Regions from separate parts of the Vibrio iocasae genome, predicted to be linked through region 2. Evidence: riboswitches for the same ligand, from Rfam matches in the RefSeq annotation. Region 2 holds a riboswitch; the other holds the start of a gene.
What was found. A riboswitch is a leader RNA that binds a small molecule or an ion and turns the genes downstream of it on or off. The one in region 2 is predicted to bind cobalamin.

Region 1 (7,688 bases), on a different replicon from region 2:
CAGAGCAGGCGCGTTGTCATTTCTAAAGCCGTAGTATGAACGCTGCCAGAAGTCTGTTTCAGGTTCTGTTGTAATCGATACCGACTCTGCTGTTACCTTATGTAATTTTGGCTCGAATATCCATTCGCCCTTTGTAAAGTCTATCATTATCTTTTTCTCATCTAACTAACTGATACCTGGATTCTATGTCCAAATGTAGAGAAAAAACGAGAGGGGAGTCATGCGCCTAATTACTGAACATCGACAACCTGATTTCGACCACGATGTTTTGCTACGTAGAGTGCGCCATCGGCTCGGCTTAGCAGAGAATCGATGTTGTCGTTTTCCCTAAGTTCTGCAGCACCAATGCTAATAGTGAATTCCGGGCCGCTCATCTCGCGGCTCATTTTCTGTACCTGAATTCGAATGCGCTCTGCAATCATCTTCGCATCTTCAATGGAGGTTTCTGCGAATAGTATAGCGAACTCTTCACCACCAAGGCGGCCCAGAAGATCTTCATGTCGAAGGCTTTCCTGGCAGATATCAGAGAGCATGCAGATCGATTGATCTCCAACGGCATGACCGTAGCCATCGTTCACTGCTTTAAAATTGTCTATATCTAACATCAGAACGGATAGCGTACGTTTATTTCTGTCGTGGAAACTGATCTGCTTAGATGCAGTGAGAAAGAAATGCCGTCGATTACTGATACCGGTTAGGTAGTCGGTGTTTGATTCGTGGGTCAACTTCTCTTCCACTTGTTTACGAGAGGAAATATCAACCAGAGTCCAAACCACACCTTTGTCCAGATCAGGCTTATCTCCAGCATCTATCGCTATTGCTGAAATACTAAGCCAGACTGTGTCTCCTCCCTTCTTTAAGAACGGAAAGTCCACAACGATGGGTTTACCCTTCAGCAGGCTTTTTTCTATATAAAAGTTAAAGAGTTCCTGGTGGGATGAATCTATGTGGTAGGAGTCGATTTTAAGGCGGTCGATATCTTCAAATGTGTTATAGCCCAAGAGCTCACAGGCTGATTGGTTTGCCTGCGTGATATTCATATCTCTATCAGTTAACAAAATGCCCGCCAGGCACTTTTCATACAAACATCTGAAATCAATCTGACCGTCCATGTGCACCTACCCGTAATGACGTTGTAATCACTAACGATACAACTAAGTCTAATTCAAAATGGTGAGGTGCATAGGAGGATAGTTAAGATATTATTCCGCTTATTCCTGAAACTTCTTATTCATCTCAAGAGCGAGATAGAAGGAACGTGTTGTTGCTCTTGAAAATTCAAGCTGATCAACTTTTATTATCTGACTGTCAATAATGCTGTAATTTGGCCTGCTTAGCGGTGGTGTAGGGCTTTTGTTCATGGGGCCAACCTGATAGAGATAAAAGTCCGGGTTTTCAAATAGGATACTTTCTACATTGAACTTCACGACTTTACGTTTGCCGGGGGCAATCAGCTCGCCACCTGCCGCAGTGATGATTCCGTTTACAATGCTTTTCTGTCCGGCAACCATAAATGGACTTTCGGTTACCTCAAAGACCACTCTTGGCTTGTTCTCAAGAGGCTTAATCTGAGACTGAATATCTGACAGCTCTGCCACCAACTGTTTTGCTTGTTGTTGTTTATCGACAACCCTGCCTATCTTGACGATTTGTTCCAAAATCTCATTCAGGGTATATGGATCGTATTGAATGACATCCGCATCGATTTGCTGCTTCATTTGATCCGAGAAAAAGCGGTTTGTGCTGATGATAAGCAGATCGGGCTCTAACCCTTTTAGCAACTCCACATTTGGCTTGATATGGGAACCTATCTTTAGTGCATCTGGAAAGTCGTGATTACTGCGTGTGACGCCCACAACTTTGTCTTGAGCACCCAGCTTAATCAGAATGTCTCCTGCAGCAGGAGCCAAAAGGACAATTCTTTCGTATGCGTAGCTAGTTGGGACAAAAATTAAAGCTAGAAGTATCAGTAGATACCGTAACATCATAAACCTCAGAAAGTAGTTGTGGTGTTACCGCATCACGCGGAACATCGTAGATTAGATTGCCTTGTTTAAAGAACAGGAAGCGATCAAAGTAGCGGTGAGCCAGATTGATATCGTGCACTGAAGTTATCACCGTCTGTGGTAGTCGATGCATGTGTTCAAATATCTCTAGCGTGTGCCTGATATCAAGGCTGGAGTTAGGCTCATCCATAAAGATGATAGGCGCTTCCTGATTCAGAACCCTGGCTATCATGACTCGGCGCTTCTCACCGCCTGACAAATCGGCATAGCTCTTATCTTTGTACTGGTCGATATCGAGCAGCTTTAACAGATCAAGCGTGATGTCGCGATCTTTCTGCTGAAAATCATTGCTTGTCAGGTGCACATACCTACCTAGTAATGCCACTTCCATAACACTAAAAGGGAAGGAGATATCAGAGAACTGAGCAAGTACTGAGAATAACCGGGCACGCTCGGCATGAGGGATCTTCTCTATCGCTCTGTTTTGATAGAACACCGATTTCTTGGGTACATCAATTAATCCAGTTGCTAGGTTGATCAGGGTACTTTTACCACAGCCGTTCTCACCCATTAGCGCGACTTTTTCCCCGTGCTTTATTTCCAGCTCCGGGACACTCAGTTTGAAGTCTCCGCGGGAAAAATTGAGATTTTTAATCGTAAGGTTAGCCATTCCAGAAGTGCTCCCTGCGACGTTTTAACAGGTAGAAGAAGAACAGGCCACCAAAGATGGCAGTCATGATACCTACTGGCAATTCGGCGCCTCCTGGAATAATTACACGTGATAACGTATCGGATGCCATCAACAAGAATGCACCAAACAGGCTTGAATAGAATATGTTGTGCTTCATATCGCTGCCAAACAGGCTACGTGAAATGTGTGGGACAATCAGGCCGACAAACCCGATGATGCCAGAAAAGCTAACCGCTACCGACACCAACAGGGTAGAGGCGATAAATACAATTGATCGTAGCCTGTGAACGTTGACGCCTAAGCTCTGCGCGGAATGTTCATCGAGCGCTAGGATATTCAGCTTCATTGCGTTTCGGTGCAGATAAGCGAAGACCAGTGCAAAAAGTACAATACAGATGATCAATCGTTCTGCATTCACCATAAATATTCCCCCCATCAGCCAGTAGACGATGGAGTTTAATGAGTCTTCAAAGTAGTACTTAGAGAAGCTGATAACAGCAGAGGAAACCACATTCATCACCACACCAGCAAGAATCATGGTGATCGGGTTGATTCGCCCTCCGGTCAGGGACATTCGATAAACCATGGCAAGTCCACTAATACCAGTGATAAAAGCGAAAACAGAGATGAGATGAACCGGCATACCTAATGAGATAGCAAGTACGGCCCCCAAAGCTGAAGACGAGGCGGCACCTGTAGTGAAACTATCTGCTAGTGGGTTTTTAAGCGTGAGCTGGTAGATGCTGCCACTAAGCCCAAGCATTGCACCGATAACCGCTGAAAACAGTACCCTAGGAACTCGCAACTCGGTAAGAATTTTGTACTCAATTGCCGACATGTCTAACGGGTTGATGAAGTTAGGTCCAATTAACATGGACAACAACATGGCGACTATGAAGATTCCAACTAGTCCCCACTTCATGCTTCAACCTTATAGACAATTCTTGTTGCGATAAAGACCAATACCACGTTTAGCACCAGTAATATTCCTAAAGACGAATAGTTAAACGGTGAATTTAGCAGGGATGAGCGGATCAAGTCTGCGCTGTAAGTCAAAGGCGACAGCTTTGCCAGCCACTGAATAAACAGCGGCATTTGATCGACAGGGAAGAATGTGCCTGAAAGGAACATCATTGGTGTAATAACAAATGAGTTCATTGTCGCCTGATCTCTGTGGTTCTTCATTTTCAGAGAGACAATCAAGCCAATGAGTGCAAAAGCGATCAGATGAAGGACCAAAGCGAGCAAAAACTGGATACCAAAATGCAGTGAAATTCCGCAAATCACACTGTAAACAGAGACGACTACAACTGGAATCATGCCCTTGGTTACACCGTAAGCGACTTCACCCAGCACGATCTGCCAGCGCTGATTGGGAGAGAGCAGATACTCTTCAAATATTTTTAAGTAGAAACGGCTGATGTTTATCTCGGTAGCGATATTGTAGCTGTGGTTCATGCTTGACATGGCAAGCAGGCCGGGCAGAAGGAAAGTCAGGTAGTCCAGCCCCTCGACACTGGTTCCCTTGCCGACACCGTAGCCAAAGGCCATTAAATAAAGAAACGGTGGCACGGCTGCTGCCAGAACCACTCGCACTAGCTTTTTTCGGAGAACAGTACACTCCCGGTAGTAGATACCTACAACACCATCAAGCATTTTTGACTAACCTCTTTCCTGTTAAATGAAGGAATACGTCTTCCAGTGTTGTCTCCCTGATGCTTACAGGGGCGTGTGTAATTTGAGATAGCCTTTTAAGTGCTTGCTCTCTGTCATCAAAAAATTCCTGGGTGAACTCCTCTGACTCAATATCCAACACACATTGACCGAGCTGTTGTTTCAGAGTGTCCGCGGTTCCCTCTGTTATGATTTTGCCGCTATCGATAAAAATAACTCTTTCCGATAGACGTTCTGCTTCCTCAATATAGTGGGTAGTCAGGAATATGGTGCACTTACGTTCCTGATTGATTTTATTCAGGAAAGACCACATCTTCCTGCGACTGTGGGGATCGAGCCCTACGGTAGGTTCATCCAGAAAGAGGATTTTAGGTTTGTGCATCAGGGCTCTGGCGATCACTAGCTTGCGCTTCATGCCGCCAGAGAGTTTTCCTGATGGTTTTTCTTTATGATCTTGCAGGCCAGCAAACTCCAGACTCTCTTCAATGGCTTGTTCGAGGTCTTTGCCTCGCATTTTGTACAAAAGCCCATGAACACGGAGGTTTTCGGCAGGGGTGAGTTCTCTGTCGATATTGTTGTGTTGAGGTACAACACCAATTAAACGTCTTAGTTCATGTCTGTCGGAACGGTTTTCCTGACTTTCATACAAAATTTTGCCCGAGTCTGGCTCTAGCAGGCCGGTGAGCATTTTTATCGTTGTGGTCTTTCCGGCACCGTTAGGGCCGAGAAAGGCACAAATTTCTCCTTTTTTAAGGGAAAAACTCATGTTATCAACCGCCCGGCTCTTACCAAAATTTCGGGTAAGAGACCGGACTTCGATAAACGCATCCTCATTCGAGACAGCAACTTGTATGGATACTGTGTCTGGTTTTGATGCTGTGTTATTTGGAACTGAGGTTGCGTTCACTTCATTACCTACTTAAGCGCCAGTTTTGCATCGTTTGCTGCGTCAACCAGATGCTGAAGATAGATCTTTTGGATAGCATCGTTGCTACCAAGGCCTTCTAGGACTGGTGTTACTTTGATGCCTTCATTAGAAAGCATCACTTTCCATGAATCTTCTTCATCACCAGCCATATCGTTAGTTGCGTGGTCTCCAGCAACGACCATCAGTGGTTTGGCAGTAACTTTTTTAACACCATCTTTTTTCATATCGGCCAGTATCTTATCGAAACCAGGATGCCCTTCTACAAGACCTACATATGTTTTCACTTCTGGGTAAGCTTCATTCATCATCTCGCCCAGTTCATAGTACAGGCCTGTCGAGAGGTGGTCATTACCGTGTCCCATGTAGACAAGAGCGGAATTGTTTTTCTTAGCCAGTTCAACGTCGCTTTTCAGCGCAACGGTTAGCTTTTCGAGGTCCTGACGATACTCGTAATCTTTACCCCATGTTCCCATTAAAGGGCGGCCAATAGTGATGGTATGGAAAGGCTTCCATTTCTGCTTGATGGTTTCTATAGAGCTAAGTGCATCGGTATACGCTTTAAGATCGATGAACTCTTCACCGTGGGTAAGAAGCGTCGTTTGAACGACGATGTTTTTATAACCTTCGTTCTGAAGGTCAGCCAGAGTACCCAGAATATTTTTTACATCGTAGAAGCTAGCCGGGATGTCAGGGTGGGCATCTTTGTACGCTTGATCAGAGTCTCTTTGATGCCAGATTTTGCGGATAATATTAGAAGTAAAAGCGAAACGAACAGGCGTGTTCGGATACGCCTGTTCTACTTCTTCCTGAATACCGATTAGAGAACCAACCGCGGTGTCATAAGTCGTGCCAAATGCGGCAAGAACAATAGCGGTTTTAGCTTCTTCTGGTTTAGCATCAGATGCCTGAGCAAAAGGCGCTGCAGCAATAGCGCCTAGTAAAAGAGAAGTTGAAATTTGTTTTAGCATTATAGTGTTCCGTAAGTTAGATCCAACATAGGCTTGTAAACTCTTACGGGATGAACATCGGGCATTAGCAAAGGTGTGCTTATGTACCACGAGTAACCCGCTCGTTAGGTGGAAGAAATCCACACACATTCAGGCAGGTCTCCTGGCTCTTGGGTCTACGCCTTACAAACTCCCTTCCCAGATTTCTCCAGTGGCTTATATTTGAAGACTCACCAATTACAGTTGCGGGCACAGCTCAAGAATTTAACTTGATTCCCTATTAAGCGAATGCATAAAGCATAGCACCTGAAGCGTTAATATAATGCATTAAACTTTATTTAATCAACCGTGATTAAAATCAAAAAATGGTTATTTAATAAAAATATTTCGCTGATGATAAATATATTACCATTGCAGATAAATTTATTACTTACTGCTTTATTGATAATGCCTCTCATTTTACGTGGTTAAAATTCACACTTCGCATAGTAATTATTTGTTATTAATCACAGTTCCCAAAATCCTAAATGACAATGAATTCTTAATGTTTGAATAGTCAAAAACTTGTGGTGTTGCTGTCTAACCTTATGTTTTGTGGAGGTTGGTTGGGTCGTGGTGCTGTGGGGTATGACAATATATTTGCATGGGGCGTAATTTATTACCATCGTTGTATGATTTAGTCAGCGAAATATTTTTATCCATCATTGATATATTGGTAACCCTGAATTGATCATTGTTTATAAGAAATAGACAAATAAATTAAATATATCGAGGGAGTGATGAGTAATATTGTAATGGCTGTTAATGCAGGCAGTTCAACAATTAAATTTCAACTTTTTGAAATGCCTAATGAACAGGTAATTGCAAAAGGGATAATAGATAAAATTGGTAAGCAGGACGCGGCATTCTCAGTTAAATACGGAGAGGGCCATGAGTTCACACAATATAAACCAATATTAGACTATGAATCAGCCATTGATGGCTTGCTAACATCGTTAACTGAACTAGGTATTGTTGCTGATCTTAAAGACATTACTGGGGTAGGGCATCGAGTCGCCCACGGCGGAGAGCGTTTTAGCCAGGCGACCGTTGTGACCGATGAAGTCCTAAAAGAGATTGAGAACCAAATTGAACTGGCACCGCTCCACAACCCGGCAAATGTAACCGGCATTAAAGCGATTAAACGAATCTTACCGGATGTCTGCAATGTTGCTGTGTTTGACACTGCGTTTCACCAGACAATGAAGCCAGAACATTTCTTGTATGCCATACCGTATGAGTTATACCAGCAGCATAAAATTCGTCGTTATGGCTTCCATGGTACCAGCCACGGATACGTAGCACAGTTGTGCACGCAGCAACTCAACAAACCACTGGAAGAGTTAAAAATCGTCAGTTGCCACCTTGGCAGTGGTGCGAGCATCTGTGCCATCGACGGCGGT
Region 2 (7,688 bases):
CAAATTGTTAAAGAGCAAAGATTTCTTTCGAAACCATTTTTAAACACACTCGCAAGAATGCTTAAAGATGGTGGAGCTATGCGGGATCGAACCGCAGACCTCCTGCGTGCAAGGCAGGCGCTCTCCCAGCTGAGCTATAGCCCCATCTAGTGGTGTTGCTTATTTTGCTTTAGGCAAGGCATGAAGTGAGGAAGTGTAGTTCACTACACGACGAGCTTCATAACGCAGCATAAAGTAAAATTGGTGGGTCTGAGTGGACTTGAACCACCGACCTCTCGCTTATCAGGCGAACGCTCTAACCACCTGAGCTACAGACCCACGTTTGCTTCTTTACTTTCTAAACCTAATCAATCTGTGTGAACACTCATCAATGCACAATCTATATCGTTAAGGAGGTGATCCAGCCCCAGGTTCCCCTAGGGCTACCTTGTTACGACTTCACCCCAGTCATGAACCACAAAGTGGTAAGCGTCCCCCCGAAGGTTAAACTACCTACTTCTTTTGCAGCCCACTCCCATGGTGTGACGGGCGGTGTGTACAAGGCCCGGGAACGTATTCACCGTAGCATTCTGATCTACGATTACTAGCGATTCCGACTTCATGGAGTCGAGTTGCAGACTCCAATCCGGACTACGACGCACTTTTTGGGATTCGCTGACTCTCGCAAGCTAGCAGCCCTCTGTATGCGCCATTGTAGCACGTGTGTAGCCCTACTCGTAAGGGCCATGATGACTTGACGTCGTCCCCACCTTCCTCCGGTTTATCACCGGCAGTCTCCCCAAAGTTCCCACCCGAAGTGCTGGCAATTAAGGATAAGGGTTGCGCTCGTTGCGGGACTTAACCCAACATTTCACAACACGAGCTGACGACAGCCATGCAGCACCTGTCTTACAGTTCCCGAAGGCACACCTGCGTCTCCGCTGGCTTCTGTAGATGTCAAGAGTAGGTAAGGTTCTTCGCGTTGCATCGAATTAAACCACATGCTCCACCGCTTGTGCGGGCCCCCGTCAATTCATTTGAGTTTTAATCTTGCGACCGTACTCCCCAGGCGGTCTACTTAACGCGTTAGCTCCGAAAGCCACTCCTCAAGGGAACAACCTCCAAGTAGACATCGTTTACGGCGTGGACTACCAGGGTATCTAATCCTGTTTGCTCCCCACGCTTTCGCATCTGAGTGTCAGTATCTGTCCAGGGGGCCGCCTTCGCCACCGGTATTCCTTCAGATCTCTACGCATTTCACCGCTACACCTGAAATTCTACCCCCCTCTACAGTACTCTAGTTAACCAGTTTCAAATGGCCTTCCGAGGTTGAGCCCCGGGCTTTCACATCTGACTTAATTAACCACCTGCATGCGCTTTACGCCCAGTAATTCCGATTAACGCTCGCACCCTCCGTATTACCGCGGCTGCTGGCACGGAGTTAGCCGGTGCTTCTTCTGCAGCTAACGTCAAATGATGAGCGTATTAAACTCACCACCTTCCTCACTGCTGAAAGTGCTTTACAACCCGAAGGCCTTCTTCACACACGCGGCATGGCTGCATCAGGCTTGCGCCCATTGTGCAATATTCCCCACTGCTGCCTCCCGTAGGAGTCTGGACCGTGTCTCAGTTCCAGTGTGGCTGATCATCCTCTCAGACCAGCTAGAGATCGTCGCCTTGGTGAGCTCTTACCTCACCAACTAGCTAATCTCACTTAGGCGTATCCGATAGCGTGAGGCCCGAAGGTCCCCCACTTTGCTCCGAAGAGAGTATGCGGTATTAGCCATCGTTTCCAATGGTTATCCCCCTCTACCGGGCAACTTCCTAAGCATTACTCACCCGTCCGCCGCTCGACGCCCTTAACGTTCCCCGAAGGTTCAGTTAAGTCGTTTCCGCTCGACTTGCATGTGTTAGGCCTGCCGCCAGCGTTCAATCTGAGCCATGATCAAACTCTTCAATTAAAGTTTTTTTGCATCTAAGATGCGGCTCAATGAATACTGACTTCAAAACTACATAAGTAATTTCAAAGCTATTATCGTTCCAACAGAACGATAATGAATTGACTGTGCCGAATAACATAAAGTTATTTCGTTTGGTCACTCAGTTCATTGATAAATCTTTTTAGATTATCATCAACGAGTGCCCACACAGATTGATAGGTTTAAATTGTTAAAGAGCAATTTAACTTAGCCATTTAGCGGCTCAGTTAGGGATGCGTATTCTACGCTTCCGTTTTGTTGAGTCAAGATCTTTTTAAAAAATCTTTTTTCTCTTTCCTAACTCAAAGTGTGACTAGCGCCTCACTCCGTGTCGGTGATGCGGCATTATAGGGAGGATCTTTTTTAGTGCAAGATCTTTTTTCAATTTTTTTTCCAAGCGTTGGAAAAACAATCAATACCTTGTTTATTGGATAAAATTTCAACATTTGAAGGCGGTCACACCATTACATTGGCATTCATATGTGGATAAACGTAAGATTCATGTGTTCGTTATGTTAATAACGTTAATCCTTAATTTAACTATTAAAAGTTGTATTCTTATATGAACTCTAAAAAATCTACTGTTCTACTGGTTGCTTTAGCTGTTCTTGGTGCGGCTATCTTCTACATGATTTCACCAGAGCAACCTTTACCATCAATTTCATTCATCATTGGCGTAGCCGCTACTTCTTTCGTTCTTTCACTTTCTAACTCCTCTACAGACAAGAAAGAAAAAGGCAAGCCATCAACTAAAACTCTATATGTGGGCAATCTGCCATATAAGGCTAACGAGTCGAACGTTCGTGAGCTCTTTTCTGAACATGGAGAAGTATTCGCTGTAAGGCTAATGAAAGACAAACGCACAGGGAAAAGGAGAGGGTTTGGTTTTGTTGTTATGGCAAGTACAGATGCTGAAACAGCAATCAATGCATTAAATGACAACGACTATATGCAGAGAACCTTGAAAGTGCGTATTGCAAACGATCCTAAACATCCTGAATCGGAAGCATCTCAATAGGAGCAAAGTTAAGTTTTTCTACAGCTCTGTTTAGTGCAGCTTTATCCGTTAAAGCTGCACTACAAAATATCTTAAATCGGGTATGACTTCTCTGACCTACAATTACGGGTAACAAAGACTTAACTCTCCGTGCTATCGCTTCACCAGAATCGATCAAAACAACTCGCTCATTAAACACCTGATTTATCTCTTCTCTTAATAGTGGAAAATGAGTACAACCAAGTACAGCAACATCGATTTTGTTCACTAGCGGAGAAAGTACTTCCTTTAGCTCATCCAAATCGACTTTTTTTCCGCAAAGCTTTTCTTCTGCCATATCAACTAACCTGGTTGTTCCAAGTAGCTCAACAGGCATAGCTGAAGCGAAGCTTTCTATTAGCTGGTGTGTGTATTCTCTATTAACCGTAGCGGGCGTTGCTATCAGGCCAACTGCTGTATGTGCGATAAGACTAGCAGGCTTTATTGCAGGAACAACACCAACAACCGGAATATCTAACACCTTCCTCAGTACTGGTAAAACGATAGTACTCGCTGTATTGCAGGCAATAACGACCAAATCCACACCTTCTTGCTTGACCGCTTTAACCACCAGCTTTTCGACACGAGAGATGAGCACATCTTTGGGTAGCTCACCATATGGGTAAGCTTCATTGTCAAATAAATATATGTACTCTAAATTTGGCAGCAATCTTTTTATTTCTTTGTAGACAGAAAGGCCACCGACACCAGAGTCGAAGATTAAAACTTTAGAGGAAGTTTGGGCTAGATTTGACAAGATTAAAAGGAAGCTAAGAAATTTCCCACGATGATACTACTGTTCGACAACTTAGCAAGTCAGCTATTGAACAACAGGGAGCCGAAATACTCCGACCCCCTATAACTGTTTATTTAAAATGAGTAAGAGACACTTAAGTTAACTTCTCTTCCATGCCCCACGTAGTACCCTGAACCAAAACTGGAATAGCTTACAAAATCTGCATATTTTTCATCCGCTATATTATCAACCCTCAGATTTGCCTGAAATGATTCGTTAATATAGGAAAGCGCCAAATTTCCAAGCCAGTATGCATCTAACTTGTCGTTTACATTACCACTATCGCCATTTTCATATTTCTCACCGACGTAAACGGCTTCTGCGAACAGCTTCCAGTTAAAAGTTAAATCGTAGTTAGCAAAGCTTCTACCTGAATGACTTGCTACCCAAGGAATATCATTTCCTTTGTTGTCACCTTTGCTGTATTCCGCATTTACATAGCTATACTCGGCACCAAGCATTAGCTCTTCCGTGACATAGGCATCGAAGTAGAATGTTCCACCAAACCTTTCTGTAGGATCAGAGTTTACATTCGCCCCGGAAAAGTTACCGCCCACGGGTTTCTCTGCACTGGAGTCGAAAACTATTTCGTCTTCAAGCTTTAAGTTGTATATATCAAATTTAACTGAATAGTCGTCCCAGATATAGTCAACACCCGTTTCTATCGAAACACCAGTTTGTGGTTTCAATCCAGCAACCCCTGGAGACGTATAAGCTTGCTCATCAACTTTAGCAAAACGAAAGTTGCTTTCTGCACGAACATAATAACGTGTATTGTCGTTTGGTTTGATATTTGCCCCGAGCTCTAGTGCTGTTGCATCCTCTTTGAGAGTCGCTCCACCAGCATAAGTGGACGAATCTTTAATATCGTCTTCTACTTTAGAGTAGCGGCCGCCACCAATAAGAGTAACGCTATTGGATACGGGGTAATTTATCTGAGAGTATAAGCTAGACATTAGTTGCTTATTTTTTCTGGTTGATGCGTCATAGTCGGAATGGCCAATATCCAGACCAACTAAGAGGTTGCCCCTCCCTGCATCTACTGACAAAGCTCTTTCAGCCTGAAGTTGAACAGCTTGTTGAATGCTATCTATTTCTCTTTTTGAGCCCCAACCAATACTGTTTATGGAAGTGTCATCAAAACTTAAATCCGCTTTAGCCAGCCAATCTTTATTGATATCACGCTTATAACCCAATCGAGCTGCCTTTGTTATTTCATGAGCATAGTCGTTTGCGTTTGCAGGGTTCACCTGCTTTGGATTTTCTTCGAATTTAGTTTTTGACAGGCTACCTGCATACTGACGGTAATTATCGTAGTAGCTGAATTCTGTATAAAAAGCTTCATCTTGTTCTGCATAGTCGATACGAGCCAGAAGCATCGCTGTATCGCGGTCATTATGATCCCGATAATTCTCATCACTATCCTGACTAACAGATAAAGAATAACTCCATGTATCAGATATCTGTCGGGACAGATTAATTCCACCACCATAAGCGCTATTACTTCCCAAAGATGCATTTAGCTCTGTGACTTCACCACCTTTTTTAGTGATGATATTAATAATACCACCGACAGCTTGATCACCGTGAAGAACACCAGAGCTACCCGATACTACTTCAATGCTTTCTATTTGGTTGAGCGGGATTGAAGAAAGTTGTGGGGCGGATAAATCTGGCTTGTTAAGCTTTCTTCCATCAACAAGGATTAGAGTGTTGTGTGCTGCTTGGCTACCAGAGAAGCCCCTCATTGCTATCGTAGGGCCTGAGTTTGAGTCAGAGATCTGGATACCGGCTCGACTACGGAGCAACGAAGACAATGAGGTCGCGCCACTGGCTTTTATTTCTTCCTGACCGATGACAACGATATTAGATGCAATATCTGAAACAGAGTTTACATTTTCACTTCTTCCAAACACGACAATCGTTTCTTCATCTGAAGCTGAGTTTTGCGCGTATGAAAATGAGGTATAAGAAAGAAGCGATGCCACTGCTATCGCTATAGATGATTTTCGCATTGTAATTCCCTAAATCGCGTAGAATTTTCCAAGTATTTTTATACTTAACGTTGCTGTCAGATATTCGGACTTAAGAGCTCAATACAACACGTACTACCTAGCATCTCACTTCCCACTTTATTCAAGCAGTGTTTGGCTTTTAACCTAAGATGTTCGTTCTCTATTACCGCTGCGCGTCAGTTCCGGAATTACACCGGATTCCCTGTAATGCAAATGATTTATATAAAGCATCGCTATCAGCAATCGGGAAAATACTATCTATTCACTGATTAAGTGTCTAGATAGAAAGTTAACCTCCTATAATAAAAAATCGTCATAATACATGCGTATATCGAATTACACTTTAAATAAAGCAACACAAAGCTGGACATGCTCCTGCTATTGAATAAAATCTGCGCTCTCCGTGCGAATGAGTAAGGCAACGATATGGCAATTCCTGAAATGAACCCTCAAAGTTATCAAGAACAACTAGAAGAAAAAAAGCTTCGTATGAATGAGCTGTTTTCCGAATATGGTGTTCCCGAGCTTGAGGTATATGAATCACCAGAGAAGAATTACCGAATGCGTGCGGAGTTTCGAGTTTGGCATGAAGGTGATGACCTTTATTACATCATGTTCAATCAGGAAACTCGCGAAAAGTATCGAGTTGACCAATTCCCGGCGGCAAGCAAACTAATCAACGACTTGATGCCTAAATTAGTAGAGCTGGTTAAAGATAAAGAGTCGCTTCGTAAAAAACTATTTCAGGTAGATTTTCTATCCACACTCAGTGGTGAAATCCTTGTATCACTGTTATACCACCGCCAGCTTGACGAGCAGTGGACTGAAGATGCAAAAAACCTAAAAGCGCAGTTAGAATCGGAAGGGTTTAACCTGAACCTTATTGGTCGCGCTCGTAAGATGAAGATCGTTCTCGACAGAGATTTCGTTGTTGAAAAGCTGAATGTTAATGGCCAACCTTATATCTACCAACAAGTCGAAAACAGTTTTACTCAACCTAATGGTGAAGTAGCACAGAAAATGCTGGAGTGGGCGATAGATTGCACTAACGAGAGTAAAGGCGATCTTCTAGAGCTGTACTGTGGTAATGGAAACTTCTCACTAGCTTTAGCTCAGAACTTTGAGCGTGTACTGGCAACAGAGCTAGCTAAGCCATCAGTCGATTCTGCTCAATACAATATCGCAGCCAACAACATTGAAAATGTACAAATCATTCGCATGTCTGCGGAAGAGTTTACCGAAGCAATGGAAGGTAAACGAGAGTTTCGTCGTCTAAAGCAACAGAACATTGATCTTAAAAGCTACAACTGCAATACCATTTTTGTCGATCCACCTCGTGCAGGGATGGATATCGATACATGCAAAATGGTTCAGGGGTACGAGCGTATTCTATATATCTCATGTAACCCTGAGACACTAAAAGACAATCTAGACATTCTTAAAGAAACACACGCAATCAAACGATTCGCTCTGTTTGATCAGTTCCCATACACCCACCATATGGAGGCGGGCGTACTGCTAGAGCCTATAAAATAAGGAACTAGCACGAAACAAGGCATTATAAATTCCACCCCGGGTACGGCTCGGGGTACGGGGCATTCAATTATTCTATAATTTCAATCCCCCTGCCCTAGTAAAAGCTAAGTTAAGCACCTTGAATCAATTCGAGTCTCACATTCAAATATATCGTTTATGAATCAAGCCATTATTGCAAGCCTCTCGCCACAGATGGTAATAATTCATATTATCACAACCTCGTTGTGCTAGAGGCATTCCCTACTAATTAACCAGCCACCTATTCTGTACTCTGTACAATATAAAGAGAGCTAACCCCAGCGGTGACAATGGCGGACGCTTACCCTTATACAGCTGTGTTTGCGCGG

Region 1: linked by a shared signal. The riboswitch ahead of SNR28_RS03435 (sirohydrochlorin cobaltochelatase) and the one ahead of SNR28_RS25825 (TonB-dependent receptor) in region 2 are both predicted to bind cobalamin.

The regions. Positions count from the first base shown of each region.
Region 1 covers NZ_CP145310.1:749,980-757,667, forward strand. Annotated here, with positions in the region: gene SNR28_RS03400 (DUF1349 domain-containing protein) at 1-147, opposite strand, end outside; gene SNR28_RS03405 (diguanylate cyclase) at 231-1,112, opposite strand; gene SNR28_RS03410 (ABC transporter substrate-binding protein) at 1,212-1,910, opposite strand; gene SNR28_RS03415 (ABC transporter ATP-binding protein) at 1,936-2,676, opposite strand; gene SNR28_RS03420 (FecCD family ABC transporter permease) at 2,669-3,619, opposite strand; gene SNR28_RS03425 (ABC transporter permease) at 3,616-4,353, opposite strand; gene SNR28_RS03430 (ABC transporter ATP-binding protein) at 4,346-5,278, opposite strand; gene SNR28_RS03435 (sirohydrochlorin cobaltochelatase) at 5,287-6,267, opposite strand; cobalamin riboswitch at 6,382-6,571, opposite strand; gene SNR28_RS03440 (acetate/propionate family kinase) at 7,026-7,688, shown strand, end outside.
Region 2 covers NZ_CP145311.1:3,473,828-3,481,515, forward strand. Annotated here, with positions in the region: tRNA gene SNR28_RS25800 (tRNA-Ala) at 69-144, opposite strand; tRNA gene SNR28_RS25805 (tRNA-Ile) at 242-318, opposite strand; rRNA gene SNR28_RS25810 (16S ribosomal RNA) at 389-1,940, opposite strand; gene SNR28_RS25815 (RNA recognition motif domain-containing protein) at 2,521-2,976, shown strand; gene murI (glutamate racemase) at 2,945-3,751, opposite strand; gene SNR28_RS25825 (TonB-dependent receptor) at 3,865-5,805, opposite strand; cobalamin riboswitch at 5,843-6,061, opposite strand; gene trmA (tRNA (uridine(54)-C5)-methyltransferase TrmA) at 6,232-7,341, shown strand.